3 regions of the Paraclostridium dentum genome follow, and region 1 is predicted to be linked to each of the others. Evidence: a T-box and tRNA genes for the amino acid it is inferred to sense, from the RefSeq annotation. Region 1 holds a T-box; the other regions hold tRNA genes.
The links. A T-box is a leader RNA that pairs with one kind of tRNA and senses whether it is charged. The one in region 1 lies ahead of alaS (alanine--tRNA ligase), so its partner is inferred to be a tRNA-Ala.
Positions count from the first base shown of each region.

Region 2: it has a tRNA-Ala gene. The T-box ahead of alaS (alanine--tRNA ligase) is inferred to sense a tRNA for this amino acid. The anticodon was not compared.
Region 3: it has a tRNA-Ala gene. The T-box ahead of alaS (alanine--tRNA ligase) is inferred to sense a tRNA for this amino acid. The anticodon was not compared.

Region 1 covers NZ_CP183813.1:695,175-700,262, reverse strand. Annotated here, with positions in the region: gene alaS (alanine--tRNA ligase) at 1-1,388, opposite strand, end outside; T-box leader at 1,619-1,840, opposite strand; gene mnmA (tRNA 2-thiouridine(34) synthase MnmA) at 1,910-2,995, opposite strand; gene ACN6I1_RS03075 (hypothetical protein) at 3,053-3,472, opposite strand; gene ACN6I1_RS03070 (DUF3783 domain-containing protein) at 3,689-4,105, shown strand; gene ACN6I1_RS03065 (DUF2232 domain-containing protein) at 4,166-5,086, opposite strand.
Region 2 covers NZ_CP183813.1:12-5,099, forward strand. Annotated here, with positions in the region: rRNA gene ACN6I1_RS00005 (16S ribosomal RNA) at 70-1,571, shown strand; tRNA gene ACN6I1_RS00010 (tRNA-Ala) at 1,630-1,705, shown strand; rRNA gene ACN6I1_RS00015 (23S ribosomal RNA) at 1,802-4,716, shown strand; rRNA gene rrf (5S ribosomal RNA) at 4,777-4,893, shown strand.
Region 3 covers NZ_CP183813.1:3,192,002-3,197,089, forward strand. Annotated here, with positions in the region: gene cwlD (N-acetylmuramoyl-L-alanine amidase CwlD) at 1-389, shown strand, start outside; rRNA gene ACN6I1_RS15315 (16S ribosomal RNA) at 758-2,259, shown strand; tRNA gene ACN6I1_RS15320 (tRNA-Ala) at 2,318-2,393, shown strand; rRNA gene ACN6I1_RS15325 (23S ribosomal RNA) at 2,490-5,088, shown strand, end outside.

The DNA.
Region 1 (5,088 bases):
TCATATCCTTCAAAATTTGTAACTATATCTTTATCTAATTTAGCTATAGCATCTTCTTTCCATGCTTCTGCATCCATATTTCCTCTTGCATCTCTAGCTGTTTGTCTTTGTTTTTCCATTTCAGACTTGAAGCCTTCTTCATCTATTTCTAAATGTTCTTCTTCTAATATCTCTTTTGTTAAGTCAACAGGGAATCCATAAGTATCATATAATCTAAATGCATTCTCTCCACTTAAAGTTTTCTCATTTTTAGCTTTTAACTCTTCTATATATGAAGATAATATTTCATTACCTTTATCTATAGTTTCATTAAACTTTTCTTCTTCTATTCTTATAACTTTTTTAATGTAGTCAGCTTTTTCAACTAACTCTGGGTAAGCTTCTCCACTTACAGATATAACTTCATCAACTAAGTTGTATAAGAATGGATCTTTCATCCCAAGTAATTTACCATTACGAGCAGCTCTTCTTAATAATCTTCTTAATACGTATCCTCTACCTTCATTTGATGGTAAAACTCCATCCGCAACTAAGAAACTTACACTTCTTATATGATCAGTTATTATTCTTATAGATTTATCAGTTTTGTAATCTTTTCCATATGTTGAATTTGTCATTTTCTCAACAGCATTTAATATTTGCTTTATAGTATCTACATCAAATATAGTGTCAACTCCTTGCATTATACATGCAATTCTTTCAAGACCCATACCTGTATCTATGTTTTTGTTCTCTAATGGATTGTAATTTCCTTCTTCATCTTTGTTAAATTGAGAGAAAACATGGTTCCAGAATTCTAAGTATCTATCACAATCACATCCTGGTTTACAATCTGGATTATCACATCCATACTCTTCACCTCTATCAAAGTGAATTTCTGAACAAGGTCCACAAGCACCAGTTCCTATTTCCCAGAAGTTATCTTCTTTTCCTAGTCTTACTATTCTTTCTTTTGGTATACCTATTTCTTTTTCCCATATTTCAAAAGCTTCGTCATCTTCAAAGTATACACTTACCCATACTTTATCTTGAGGTATGTTTAAATGTTCTGTAACAAACTCCCATCCCCATTTTAAAGTTTCTTCTTTAAAGTAATCTCCAAAAGAGAAGTTTCCAAGCATTTCGAATAATGTAGCATGTCTAGCTGTAACCCCTACATTTTCTATATCTCCTGTTCTTACACACTTTTGACAAGTAGTCATTCTCTTACTTGGTGGAATCTCTGTTCCTGAAAAATAATTTTTAAGAGGTGCCATACCTGCATTTATTAATAATAAACTTTTATCATTATGTGGCACTAATGAATAACTTGGTTGAACTAAGTGTCCTTTTGATTCAAAGAATTTTAAAAATTTACTTCTTATTTCGTTTAATCCCATTTTTTGCATTTTAAATTTCCTCCTTAAATTTGCTACTTTTCTATGAATTAAAAAATTCGCTTTGCTTGAGCGACTACGTCTGCGAACCACTTTATTTCGCCAACGACTTCGTCCGTTGCTCAAAATCTTTTTTACGCCCAAAACATAGTAAATTTATATAACTAAGTTTCATAGGTCGTTCATAATTTTTTAGCAAGCATAATTTCCTTAAGCGTAAAAAATCCCCGCCTCTATAATACTATAGGGGCGAGGATATATCTCGCGGTACCACCCTAATTACTGTAAAAAATCTACAGTATCTTCGGAAAACCTTAAGTTATAACGGAACTACCGTCAACTCCTACTTAGTTTCAAAGTTGATACTCCAAGACTGCTTCAACTAATCTATCATAAGGGCTTTCACCTATTCCCTCTCTCTGTAATGCATCAATTAATTTACTATTTCTTTTCACTGTATTTAAAATTATTTTATTTCTATATGATTAATAGTTATATTACTAAATTTTATGAAAATAATCAATAGTTTTTTATTATAGGCTTTTTTCTATTACGCCTCCACCTACAACTTTTTCTCCATCATACATAACAACTGATTGACCTTTAGTTATAGCTCTTTGTGGTTGGTCAAATACTATTTTAAATGTATTTTCTCCAACTTTAGTTACTGTAGCATCTGATGCTTTTGCTGAATATCTAACTTTAGCTTGTACTCTTATAGGTTCATTTATATCATCTATTGAGATTAAATTTACATCCCTAGCTATTAATGCATTTGAGAATATATCTTCATTATCACCTAATACAACTGTATTTTTAACTGGGTCTATATCAACAACAAACATAGGCTTTCCAAATGCAATTCCTAACCCTTTTCTTTGACCTATAGTGTAATTTATTATTCCCTTATGCTTTCCTAATACATTACCATTAGTATCTACGAAAAATCCTGGATCAATTCTCTTTTTAGAATGTTTCTGTACATAGCCTGCATAGTCATTATCTTTTACAAAACATATTTCTTGACTATCTGGTTTATTGTGAACTTCTATACCTATCTCTTTTGCAATCTCTCTAACTTTATCTTTTTCATACTCGCCTATAGGAAGTAAAGTATGTTCTAATTGCTCTTGAGTTAAATTGTATAATGCGTAAGTTTGGTCTTTTTTATCCGTAACAGACTTTTTAAGTAAATATCTACCTGTCTCTTCATCTTTTTCTATTTTAGCGTAATGTCCTGTAGCTACATAATCACATCCTATTTGGCGAGCTTTATTAAAGAAATCATCAAATTTTATATGCTTATTACAAGCTATACAAGGATTTGGAGTTCTTCCGTTTAAATATTCATCTATAAATGGTTCGATTACCTTCTCTTTAAATACCTCGCTAAAGTTTAATACATAAAAAGGTATCCCTATTCTATCAGCAACTTTTCTCGCATCTTCAACTGCTGCTAATGAACAACATCCACCCTCATTTTCTATAAGTTCATCATCATCGTCTTGCCATAATTTCATAGTAACACCTATTACATCATATCCTTGCTCTTTTAAAAGATACGCTGCAACAGAACTATCTACTCCACCACTCATACCGATCATTACTCTTTTTTTCATATTATCACCTCGTTCTTTATATTATATATACTTTGATATATTTTTTAAAGTATTAACTTATAGGTTATCCATTAAATCATTTGCTTTTTTATATAAATTATGATTTTTTATAAACCTTCTATAAGTTTTTATAAACCAAATTCCAAATACTAAAACTACTATATATATAGGCCAAGCCACTATACTTATCCCTGCAAATATAATACTAATTATAAATCCAAGCGTACCTATTATTATTCTTGTATCCATTATTTGAATAAAATCTGGCAAGTAACTTATACTAAACCAGCTCATTGAACTTAAAATTAACATTCCAAATATCATTATACCCGTAAAAACAATTGGCGGAACTATAAGTACTTTTGAAATTATTTCCAAAGGTTTCTCTAGTACTTTTCTTAATGCCCAGTTTTTACTTATATTAACATGATTTTTAAGTTTTTTATTTATGTAATTTAAAAATTGAGTTTTATCCATTTCATTTCTCCTTTTAAAAAGTACTACTATGTTTTACACAATAGTATATCACAAAAACATATTCATGTCTCCAAATAAAACATACTTCTTATATTTGGTATCTATTGTAACATTTTCAATTTTTTCTTTAACAAAGTTCGTATTTATGTTTAAAATTTTCTTAATTTGGTATCAATAATAGTAAACTTATTTTAAAAAGGAGGTGCTTAAATTACTATGGATTTTAAAAATATAAATACTTTGCCTACTTATAGTGACGATAGAGTTTGTGTCTTACTTTATAACTTTAATACAAAAGATTTAGGTATGTTAAAAAATATATGCAATCTAATTGGACTAAAAGATCAAATAATTCTTATGCCTAAGAATGCTACAACTTTAGTAAAAGATATTTTAAATAATAATATAGATGAAAGTTGCGAAGATGGATTAAAGCATAACGCTGTTATATTTAATAATGTAGACCATGTTAAAATTCACTCTTTTATGGAAGCTCTTAAAAAATTTAGGATACAAAGACCTTTAATTGCTGTAGTTACTGAAACTTCCATTGACTGGGAATTAAATACTGTAATACAAAACTTAATTGAAGAAAGAGAAGCCTTAAAATCAGGAAAAACTCTTAATCACTAAATTTAAAAAGCGCCCCGCAACAAATGCTACAGGGTGCTTTTTGTTTTATTTAAAATTGTCCTAAGCCATCTTTAGTTTCATCGGTGCATAGAAAAATGCGAGTGCTGAAATTATCCAAAAGCTAATATTAAACTTTATAATTAACGAAGCTAAAAATGTCATTCCCATTATATTCAATGCCATTATAGACTTTGTTTTTTGATAAGTATAAAGTCTTAAATATGCATATGCATCTCTTATTAAAAAATAATAAACAATATACTTTATAGTTTCAGTTATAGTAAGTAAATATACAAATTTTATATCAACACCTAATATATTTTTCAACTGAATTACAAACAAATATGCTAATCCAAAATATACAGTAGATTTAGAACAATATATGTAATTTGCATACTGTCTAATATTTTTCAAAATGTATAATTTTCGTTTACCTTCTTCATTCAAAGACTTAATTCTATCTCCAATAAATAAACTTGCAAAATAAGTCATTATAATAGTTCCAAGAGGAAGTGTAGCTATAAACATATAAAATAAAACCTCTTTAAACCCATCACTTACAGGCCAAGGTGCTAACATAGTTTTATAATCTTTTATGAAGCTAAATCCAATTAATTTAGAAAACCACACATCTATCATAACCATTATAAAGCAAGATACTATACTCAAATAAAATAAATCATCAAAGATTTTAGTTTTTTTAGTTATAACATAACCACACATAATTCCAATGATCATACTTTGACTCATACAAATTGCCGATCCTATATTACCCATTACTAATCCCACAATTAACAAACAAGTTACCATTGCAAGTATTGTAAATTTAAAATCGCATCTTAAGTATATAATTGCTATAAAAATCGGAACTATTATGTCTATGTAAAGTCCATATAAAAGTCCTGTAGATATTGCAAATATACTACAAACTATGAAAAGTGAAGACATTATAGCTGCCTCAGTCATCTTTTTTATTTCCATAT
Region 2 (5,088 bases), 700 kb from region 1:
ATTAAACACAAACAACCAAGCCAGATATTCAGATAATGATTAGCTGAGCGATGGACAACTTTTTAAATTATATTTGAGAGTTTGATCCTGGCTCAGGATGAACGCTGGCGGCGTGCCTAACACATGCAAGTCGAGCGATCTCTTCGGAGAGAGCGGCGGACGGGTGAGTAACGCGTGGGTAACCTGCCCTGTACACACGGATAACATACCGAAAGGTATACTAATACGGGATAATATATGAAAGTCGCATGGCTTTTGTATCAAAGCTCCGGCGGTACAGGATGGACCCGCGTCTGATTAGCTAGTTGGTAAGGTAATGGCTTACCAAGGCAACGATCAGTAGCCGACCTGAGAGGGTGATCGGCCACACTGGAACTGAGACACGGTCCAGACTCCTACGGGAGGCAGCAGTGGGGAATATTGCACAATGGGCGAAAGCCTGATGCAGCAACGCCGCGTGAGCGATGAAGGCCTTCGGGTCGTAAAGCTCTGTCCTCAAGGAAGATAATGACGGTACTTGAGGAGGAAGCCCCGGCTAACTACGTGCCAGCAGCCGCGGTAATACGTAGGGGGCTAGCGTTATCCGGAATTACTGGGCGTAAAGGGTGCGTAGGTGGTTTTTTAAGTCAGAAGTGAAAGGCTACGGCTCAACCGTAGTAAGCTTTTGAAACTAGAGAACTTGAGTGCAGGAGAGGAGAGTAGAATTCCTAGTGTAGCGGTGAAATGCGTAGATATTAGGAGGAATACCAGTAGCGAAGGCGGCTCTCTGGACTGTAACTGACACTGAGGCACGAAAGCGTGGGGAGCAAACAGGATTAGATACCCTGGTAGTCCACGCCGTAAACGATGAGTACTAGGTGTCGGGGGTTACCCCCCTCGGTGCCGCAGCTAACGCATTAAGTACTCCGCCTGGGAAGTACGCTCGCAAGAGTGAAACTCAAAGGAATTGACGGGGACCCGCACAAGTAGCGGAGCATGTGGTTTAATTCGAAGCAACGCGAAGAACCTTACCTAAGCTTGACATCCCACTGATCTCTCCCTAATCGGAGATTTCCCTTCGGGGACAGTGGTGACAGGTGGTGCATGGTTGTCGTCAGCTCGTGTCGTGAGATGTTGGGTTAAGTCCCGCAACGAGCGCAACCCTTGCCTTTAGTTGCCAGCATTAAGTTGGGCACTCTAGAGGGACTGCCGAGGATAACTCGGAGGAAGGTGGGGATGACGTCAAATCATCATGCCCCTTATGCTTAGGGCTACACACGTGCTACAATGGGTGGTACAGAGGGTTGCCAAGCCGCGAGGTGGAGCTAATCCCTTAAAGCCATTCTCAGTTCGGATTGTAGGCTGAAACTCGCCTACATGAAGCTGGAGTTACTAGTAATCGCAGATCAGAATGCTGCGGTGAATGCGTTCCCGGGTCTTGTACACACCGCCCGTCACACCATGGAAGTTGGGGGCGCCCGAAGCCGGTTAGCTAACCTTTTAGGAAGCGGCCGTCGAAGGTGAAACCAATGACTGGGGTGAAGTCGTAACAAGGTAGCCGTATCGGAAGGTGCGGCTGGATCACCTCCTTTCTAAGGAGTAATTGCCTACTGTTTAATTTTGAGAGTTCTTAAATGAACTTCATATTGTGGGGGTGTAGCTCAGCTGGGAGAGCACTTGCCTTGCACGCAAGGGGTCAGGAGTTCGATCCTCCTCATCTCCACCATATTAGTACTTTGAAAACTGCATAACATTTAGTGATGATTAAATAAACCAATTATAAGAGAAGAAAACTCTTTAAAAAATAACACTTTTAATAACTGGTCAAGTTATTAAGGGCGCAGGGCGGATGCCTTGGCACTAAGAGCCGATGAAGGACGCGATAAGCTGCGATAAGCTTCGGGGAGTTGCACGTAAACTTTGATCCGAAGATTTCCGAATGAGGAAACTCACTTAGAGTAATGTCTAAGTATCATTAAGTGAATACATAGCTTAGTGAGGGGAACCCGGGGAACTGAAACATCTAAGTACCCGGAGGAAAAGAAAGAAATTCGATTCCGTAAGTAGCGGCGAGCGAACGCGGAATAGCCCAAACCAGTGAAGTTTTCTTCGCTGGGGTTGCGGACACATCATCAACAAAGAGGTATCGTAAACGAAGAGAGTTGGAAAGCTCCGCTATAAAGTGTAATAGCCACGTAGTTGAAACGAGAAGACTTTAGATGTGATCCAGAGTACCACGGGACACGTGAAACCCTGTGGGAAGCAGGAGGGACCATCCTCCAAGGCTAAATACTACTTAGTGACCGATAGCGCATAGTACCGTGAGGGAAAGGTGAAAAGAACCCCGGGAGGGGAGTGAAATAGAACCTGAAACCCTGCGCTTACAAGCTGTGGAAGCACTTTATATGTGTGACCGCGTACTTTTTGTAGAACGGGCCAACGAGTTACGATAGTAAGCTAGGTTAAGTACTTAAGGTATGGAGCCGTAGTGAAAGCGAGTCTTAAATGGGCGTTAAGTTTGCTGTCGTAGACCCGAAACCGAGCGACCTATCCATGAGCAGGATGAAGCGAAAGTAAAATTTCGTGGAGGTCCGAACCCACGAGCGTTGAAAAGCTCGGGGATGACTTGTGGATAGCGGTGAAATTCCAATCGAGCTCGGAGATAGCTGGTTCTCCCCGAAATAGCTTTAGGGCTAGCCTCAAGGTTGAGAAATACGGAGGTAGAGCACTGAATATCCTAGGGGGCATTGCGCTTACCGAAGATTATCAAACTCCGAATGCCGTTATTTTATACTTGGGAGTCAGACTGTGGGTAATAAGATTCATAGTCGAGAGGGCAACAGCCCAGATCGTCAGCTAAGGTCCCTAAATGTAAGTTAAGTGGTAAAGGATGTGGGATTGCATAGACAACCAGGATGTTGGCTTAGAAGCAGCCACTCATTTAAAGAGTGCGTAATAGCTCACTGGTCGAGTGATCCTGCGCCGAAGATTACCGGGGCTAAAACTTACTACCGAAGCTACGATATCATTTATGATAGGTAGGGGAGCTTCCTATGCAGGCTGAAGCATGACCGTAAGGACGTGTGGACAGTATAGGAGTGAGAATGTTGGCATGAGTAGCGAGACGTGGGTGAGAATCCCACGGGCCGTAAACCCAAGGTTTCCAGGGGAAGGTTCGTCCGCCCTGGGTTAGTCGGGACCTAAGCCGAGGCCGAAAGGCGTAGGTGATGGACAACAGGTTGAGATTCCTGTACCACCGATAATCGTTTGAGAGATGGAATGACACAGTAGGATAAGCTAACCACACTGTTGGTTATGTGTGGCTAAGTACTGAGGCAGTCAAGGCAGGCAAATCCGCCATGATAATGCTGGGGTACGATGGGGAGCGAAATTAAGTAGCGAAGTAGCTGATTTCACACTGTCGAGAAAAGTTTCTATCGAGATTAAAGGTGCCCGTACCGCAAACCGACACAGGTGGGTGAGGAGAGTATCCTAAGGCCAGCGAGAGAACTGTTGTTAAGGAACTCGGCAAAATGACCCCGTAACTTAGGGAGAAGGGGTGCCACGTTAGGGTTAACGCCCGAGGTGGCCGCAGAGAATAGGCCCAAGCGACTGTTTACCAAAAACACAGGTTTCTGCTAAGTCGCAAGACGATGTATAGGAGCTGACGCCTGCCCGGTGCTGGAAGGTTAAGGGGATCTGTTAGGATTTATCCGAAGCAGTGAACTTAAGCCCCAGTAAACGGCGGCCGTAACTATAACGGTCCTAAGGTAGCGAAATTCCTTGTCGGGTAAGTTCCGACCCGCACGAAAGGCGTAACGATTTGGGCACTGTCTCAACAACAGACTCGGTGAAATTGTAATCCCGGTGAAGATGCCGGGTACCTGCGACAGGACGGAAAGACCCCATGGAGCTTTACTGTAGCTTGACATTGAATTTTGGTGCTACATGTACAGGATAGGTGGGAGGCTATGAAATCGGGACGCCAGTCTCGGTGGAGCTATCCTTGGGATACCACCCTTGTAGTACTGAGATTCTAACCAGATACCTTGAATCAGGTATTGGGACACTGTCAGGTGGGCAGTTTGACTGGGGCGGTCGCCTCCCAAAGAGTAACGGAGGCGCTCAAAGGTTCTCTCAGCACGGTCGGAAATCGTGCGTAGAGTGTAAAGGCAGAAGAGAGCTTGATTGCAAGACATACAGGTCGAGCAAGGACGAAAGTCGGACTTAGTGATCCGGTGGTTCCGCATGGAAGGGCCATCGCTCAACGGATAAAAGCTACCCTGGGGATAACAGGCTTATCTCCCCCAAGAGTCCACATCGACGGGGAGGTTTGGCACCTCGATGTCGGCTCATCACATCCTGGGGCTGTAGTAGGTCCCAAGGGTTGGGCTGTTCGCCCATTAAAGTGGTACGCGAGCTGGGTTCAGAACGTCGTGAGACAGTTCGGTCCCTATCCGTCGCAGGCGTAGGAAATTTGAGGAGACCTGTCCTTAGTACGAGAGGACCGGGATGGACGTACCTCTGGTGTACCAGTTGTTCTGCCAAGGGCATGGCTGGGTAGCTATGTACGGAATGGATAAGCGCTGAAAGCATCTAAGCGCGAAGCCAACTTCAAGATAAGATTTCCCACCGTAAGGGTAAGATCCCAGGAAGACTACCTGGTTGATAGGTCGGAGGTGTAAGTGCAGCAATGTATGTAGCTTACCGATACTAATAGATCGAGGACTTGACCAAGATTATTTAATCTTACAAATGTTATTCAGTTTTTAGAGTACTAACTCTAAATAAAGATTATGCGGTTATTACAGCAAAGAGGATACACCTGTTCCCATTCCGAACACAGAAGTTAAGCTCTTTAGCGCCGATGGTACTTGGTGGGAAGCTGCCTGGGAGAGTAGGACGTAGCCGCGTAATCTTTTTTTATTTTACGTGGATTTAAGTGGTGGTTAGTATTAAGTTACATTTGAAGTCATAAAGCTGAGGAAATGCTTTGAATGACATCTGCATTGTAACTTAATACTAACCACTTTTTTGATGTGTAAAATAAAGAAGAATTACGCTTGTACTGTATGAGTTAAAGAGATGAGAAAAGATGATTTAAAATGA
Region 3 (5,088 bases), 710 kb from region 1:
ATGAAAACCTAAAAAATAGGAAGAAAATGATTGAAGAATCAGGAGTAGATGCTTTTGTATCTGTTCATCTAAATAAGTTTGAACAGAGTAAGTATTATGGAGCTCAAACTTTTTATCCTCAAGGACAAGATGATAGCAAATTATTATCAAAATTTATTCAAGATGAATTAAAGAGAGTTGTAGATGAAACAAATCAAAGAGAGGTTAAACCAAGTAATGATATTTATTTATTGAAGGATAATAAAATACCTTCAGTGTTGATAGAGTGTGGTTTTTTATCTAATGAGAAAGAATCTAAACTATTGAATGACGAAAAATATCAAGAAAAAGTAGCTTGGGCTATATATGCAGGTATTCAAAAATATTTTGGAACAAATGTACATAATTAAATTGAAATATATAAAAAATAACTTATATTTTTAAATATATAAGTTATTTTTTTATGTCCTTTTATGTCTATAAATGTAAAATTAAATATAAAAAAGAACAAGTTGAATAGTAGGAATTCCAATAGATTCAACTTTGCAATGAAAATATTTTTTAATTAAGAATAAAAAAATATAAAAAAACTATTGACCTTATTAAATTAAGGTGGTATAGTATTACTTGTCCTTAAGAAAAGGGCAAAACAAATTAAGAACTTTGAAAATTAAACAGTAGGTTAATTATAAAAATTCTTTTTTAAAGAATTAAACACAAACAACCAAGCCAGATATTCAGATAATGATTAGCTGAGCGATGGACAACTTTTTAAATTATATTTGAGAGTTTGATCCTGGCTCAGGATGAACGCTGGCGGCGTGCCTAACACATGCAAGTCGAGCGATCTCTTCGGAGAGAGCGGCGGACGGGTGAGTAACGCGTGGGTAACCTGCCCTGTACACACGGATAACATACCGAAAGGTATACTAATACGGGATAATATATGAAAGTCGCATGGCTTTTGTATCAAAGCTCCGGCGGTACAGGATGGACCCGCGTCTGATTAGCTAGTTGGTAAGGTAATGGCTTACCAAGGCAACGATCAGTAGCCGACCTGAGAGGGTGATCGGCCACACTGGAACTGAGACACGGTCCAGACTCCTACGGGAGGCAGCAGTGGGGAATATTGCACAATGGGCGAAAGCCTGATGCAGCAACGCCGCGTGAGCGATGAAGGCCTTCGGGTCGTAAAGCTCTGTCCTCAAGGAAGATAATGACGGTACTTGAGGAGGAAGCCCCGGCTAACTACGTGCCAGCAGCCGCGGTAATACGTAGGGGGCTAGCGTTATCCGGAATTACTGGGCGTAAAGGGTGCGTAGGTGGTTTTTTAAGTCAGAAGTGAAAGGCTACGGCTCAACCGTAGTAAGCTTTTGAAACTAGAGAACTTGAGTGCAGGAGAGGAGAGTAGAATTCCTAGTGTAGCGGTGAAATGCGTAGATATTAGGAGGAATACCAGTAGCGAAGGCGGCTCTCTGGACTGTAACTGACACTGAGGCACGAAAGCGTGGGGAGCAAACAGGATTAGATACCCTGGTAGTCCACGCCGTAAACGATGAGTACTAGGTGTCGGGGGTTACCCCCCTCGGTGCCGCAGCTAACGCATTAAGTACTCCGCCTGGGAAGTACGCTCGCAAGAGTGAAACTCAAAGGAATTGACGGGGACCCGCACAAGTAGCGGAGCATGTGGTTTAATTCGAAGCAACGCGAAGAACCTTACCTAAGCTTGACATCCCACTGACCTCTCCCTAATCGGAGATTTCCCTTCGGGGACAGTGGTGACAGGTGGTGCATGGTTGTCGTCAGCTCGTGTCGTGAGATGTTGGGTTAAGTCCCGCAACGAGCGCAACCCTTGCCTTTAGTTGCCAGCATTAAGTTGGGCACTCTAGAGGGACTGCCGAGGATAACTCGGAGGAAGGTGGGGATGACGTCAAATCATCATGCCCCTTATGCTTAGGGCTACACACGTGCTACAATGGGTGGTACAGAGGGTTGCCAAGCCGCGAGGTGGAGCTAATCCCTTAAAGCCATTCTCAGTTCGGATTGTAGGCTGAAACTCGCCTACATGAAGCTGGAGTTACTAGTAATCGCAGATCAGAATGCTGCGGTGAATGCGTTCCCGGGTCTTGTACACACCGCCCGTCACACCATGGAAGTTGGGGGCGCCCGAAGCCGGTTAGCTAACCTTTTAGGAAGCGGCCGTCGAAGGTGAAACCAATGACTGGGGTGAAGTCGTAACAAGGTAGCCGTATCGGAAGGTGCGGCTGGATCACCTCCTTTCTAAGGAGTAATTACCTACTGTTTAATTTTGAGAGTTCTTAAATGAACTTCATATTGTGGGGGTGTAGCTCAGCTGGGAGAGCACTTGCCTTGCACGCAAGGGGTCAGGAGTTCGATCCTCCTCATCTCCACCATATTAGTACTTTGAAAACTGCATAACATTTAGTGATGATTAAATAAACCAATTATAAGAGAAGAAAACTCTTTAAAAAATAACACTTTTAATAACTGGTCAAGTTATTAAGGGCGCAGGGCGGATGCCTTGGCACTAAGAGCCGATGAAGGACGCGATAAGCTGCGATAAGCTTCGGGGAGTTGCACGTAAACTTTGATCCGAAGATTTCCGAATGAGGAAACTCACTTAGAGTAATGTCTAAGTATCATTAAGTGAATACATAGCTTAGTGAGGGGAACCCGGGGAACTGAAACATCTAAGTACCCGGAGGAAAAGAAAGAAATTCGATTCCGTAAGTAGCGGCGAGCGAACGCGGAATAGCCCAAACCAGTGAAGTTTTCTTCGCTGGGGTTGCGGACACATCATCAACAAAGAGGTATCGTAAACGAAGAGAGTTGGAAAGCTCCGCTATAAAGTGTAATAGCCACGTAGTTGAAACGAGAAGACTTTAGATGTGATCCAGAGTACCACGGGACACGTGAAACCCTGTGGGAAGCAGGAGGGACCATCCTCCAAGGCTAAATACTACTTAGTGACCGATAGCGCATAGTACCGTGAGGGAAAGGTGAAAAGAACCCCGGGAGGGGAGTGAAATAGAACCTGAAACCCTGCGCTTACAAGCTGTGGAAGCACTTTATATGTGTGACCGCGTACTTTTTGTAGAACGGGCCAACGAGTTACGATAGTAAGCTAGGTTAAGTACTTAAGGTATGGAGCCGTAGTGAAAGCGAGTCTTAAATGGGCGTTAAGTTTGCTGTCGTAGACCCGAAACCGAGCGACCTATCCATGAGCAGGATGAAGCGAAAGTAAAATTTCGTGGAGGTCCGAACCCACGAGCGTTGAAAAGCTCGGGGATGACTTGTGGATAGCGGTGAAATTCCAATCGAGCTCGGAGATAGCTGGTTCTCCCCGAAATAGCTTTAGGGCTAGCCTCAAGGTTGAGAAATACGGAGGTAGAGCACTGAATATCCTAGGGGGCATTGCGCTTACCGAAGATTATCAAACTCCGAATGCCGTTATTTTATACTTGGGAGTCAGACTGTGGGTAATAAGATTCATAGTCGAGAGGGCAACAGCCCAGATCGTCAGCTAAGGTCCCTAAATGTAAGTTAAGTGGTAAAGGATGTGGGATTGCATAGACAACCAGGATGTTGGCTTAGAAGCAGCCACTCATTTAAAGAGTGCGTAATAGCTCACTGGTCGAGTGATCCTGCGCCGAAGATTACCGGGGCTAAAACTTACTACCGAAGCTACGATATCATTTATGATAGGTAGGGGAGCTTCCTATGCAGGCTGAAGCATGACCGTAAGGACGTGTGGACAGTATAGGAGTGAGAATGTTGGCATGAGTAGCGAGACGTGGGTGAGAATCCCACGGGCCGTAAACCCAAGGTTTCCAGGGGAAGGTTCGTCCGCCCTGGGTTAGTCGGGACCTAAGCCGAGGCCGAAAGGCGTAGGTGATGGACAACAGGTTGAGATTCCTGTACCACCGATAATCGTTTGAGAGATGGAATGACACAGTAGGATAAGCTAACCACACTGTTGGTTATGTGTGGCTAAGTACTGAGGCAGTCAAGGCAGGCAAATCCGCCATGATAATGCTGGGGTACGATGGGGAGCGAAATTAAGTAGCGAAGTAGCTGATTTCACACTGTCGAGAAAAGTTTCTATCGAGATTAAAGGTGCCCGTACCGCAAACCGACACAGGTGGGTGAGGAGAGTATCCTAAGGCCAGCGAGAGAACTGTTGTTAAGGAACTCGGCAAAATGACCCCGTAACTTAGGGAGAAGGGGTGCCACGTTAGGGTTAACGCCCGAGGTGGCCGCAGAGAATAGGCCCAAGCGACTGTTTACCAAAAACACAGGTTTCTGCTAAGTCGCAAGACGATGTATAGGAGCTGACGCCTGCCCGGTGCTGGAAGGTTAAGGGGATCTGTTAGGATTTATCCGAAGCAGTGAACTTAAGCCCCAGTAAACGGCGGCCGTAACTATAACGGTCCTAAGGTAGCGAAATTCCTTGTCGGGTAAGTTCCGACCCGCACGAAAGGCGTAACGATTTGGGCACTGTCTCAACAACAGACTCGGTGAAATTGTAATCCCGGTGAAGATGCCGGGTACCTGCGACAGGACGGAAAGACCCCATGGAGCTTTACTGTAGCTTGACATTGAATTTTGGTGCTACATGTACAGGATAGGTGGGAGGCTATGAAATCGGGACGCCAGTCTCGGTGGAGCTATCCTTGGGATACCACCCTTGTAGTACTGAGATTCTAACCAGATACCTTGAATCAGGTATTGGGACACTGTCAGGTGGGCAGTTTGACTGGGGCGGTCGCCTCCCAAAGAGTAACGGAGGCGCTCAAAGGTTCTCTCAGCACGGTCGGAAATCGTGCGTAGAGTGTAAAGGCAGAAGAGAGCTTGATTGCAAGACATACAGGTCGAGCAAGGACGAAAGTCGGACTTAGTGATCCGGTGGTTCCGCATGGAAGGGCCATCGCTCAACGGATAAAAGCTACCCTGGGGATAACAGGCTTATCTCCCCCAAGAGTCCACATCGACGGGGAGGTTTGGCACCTCGATGTCGGCTCATCACATCCTGGGGCTGTAGTAGGTCCCAAGGGTTGGGCTGTTCGCCCATTAAAGTGGTACGCGAGC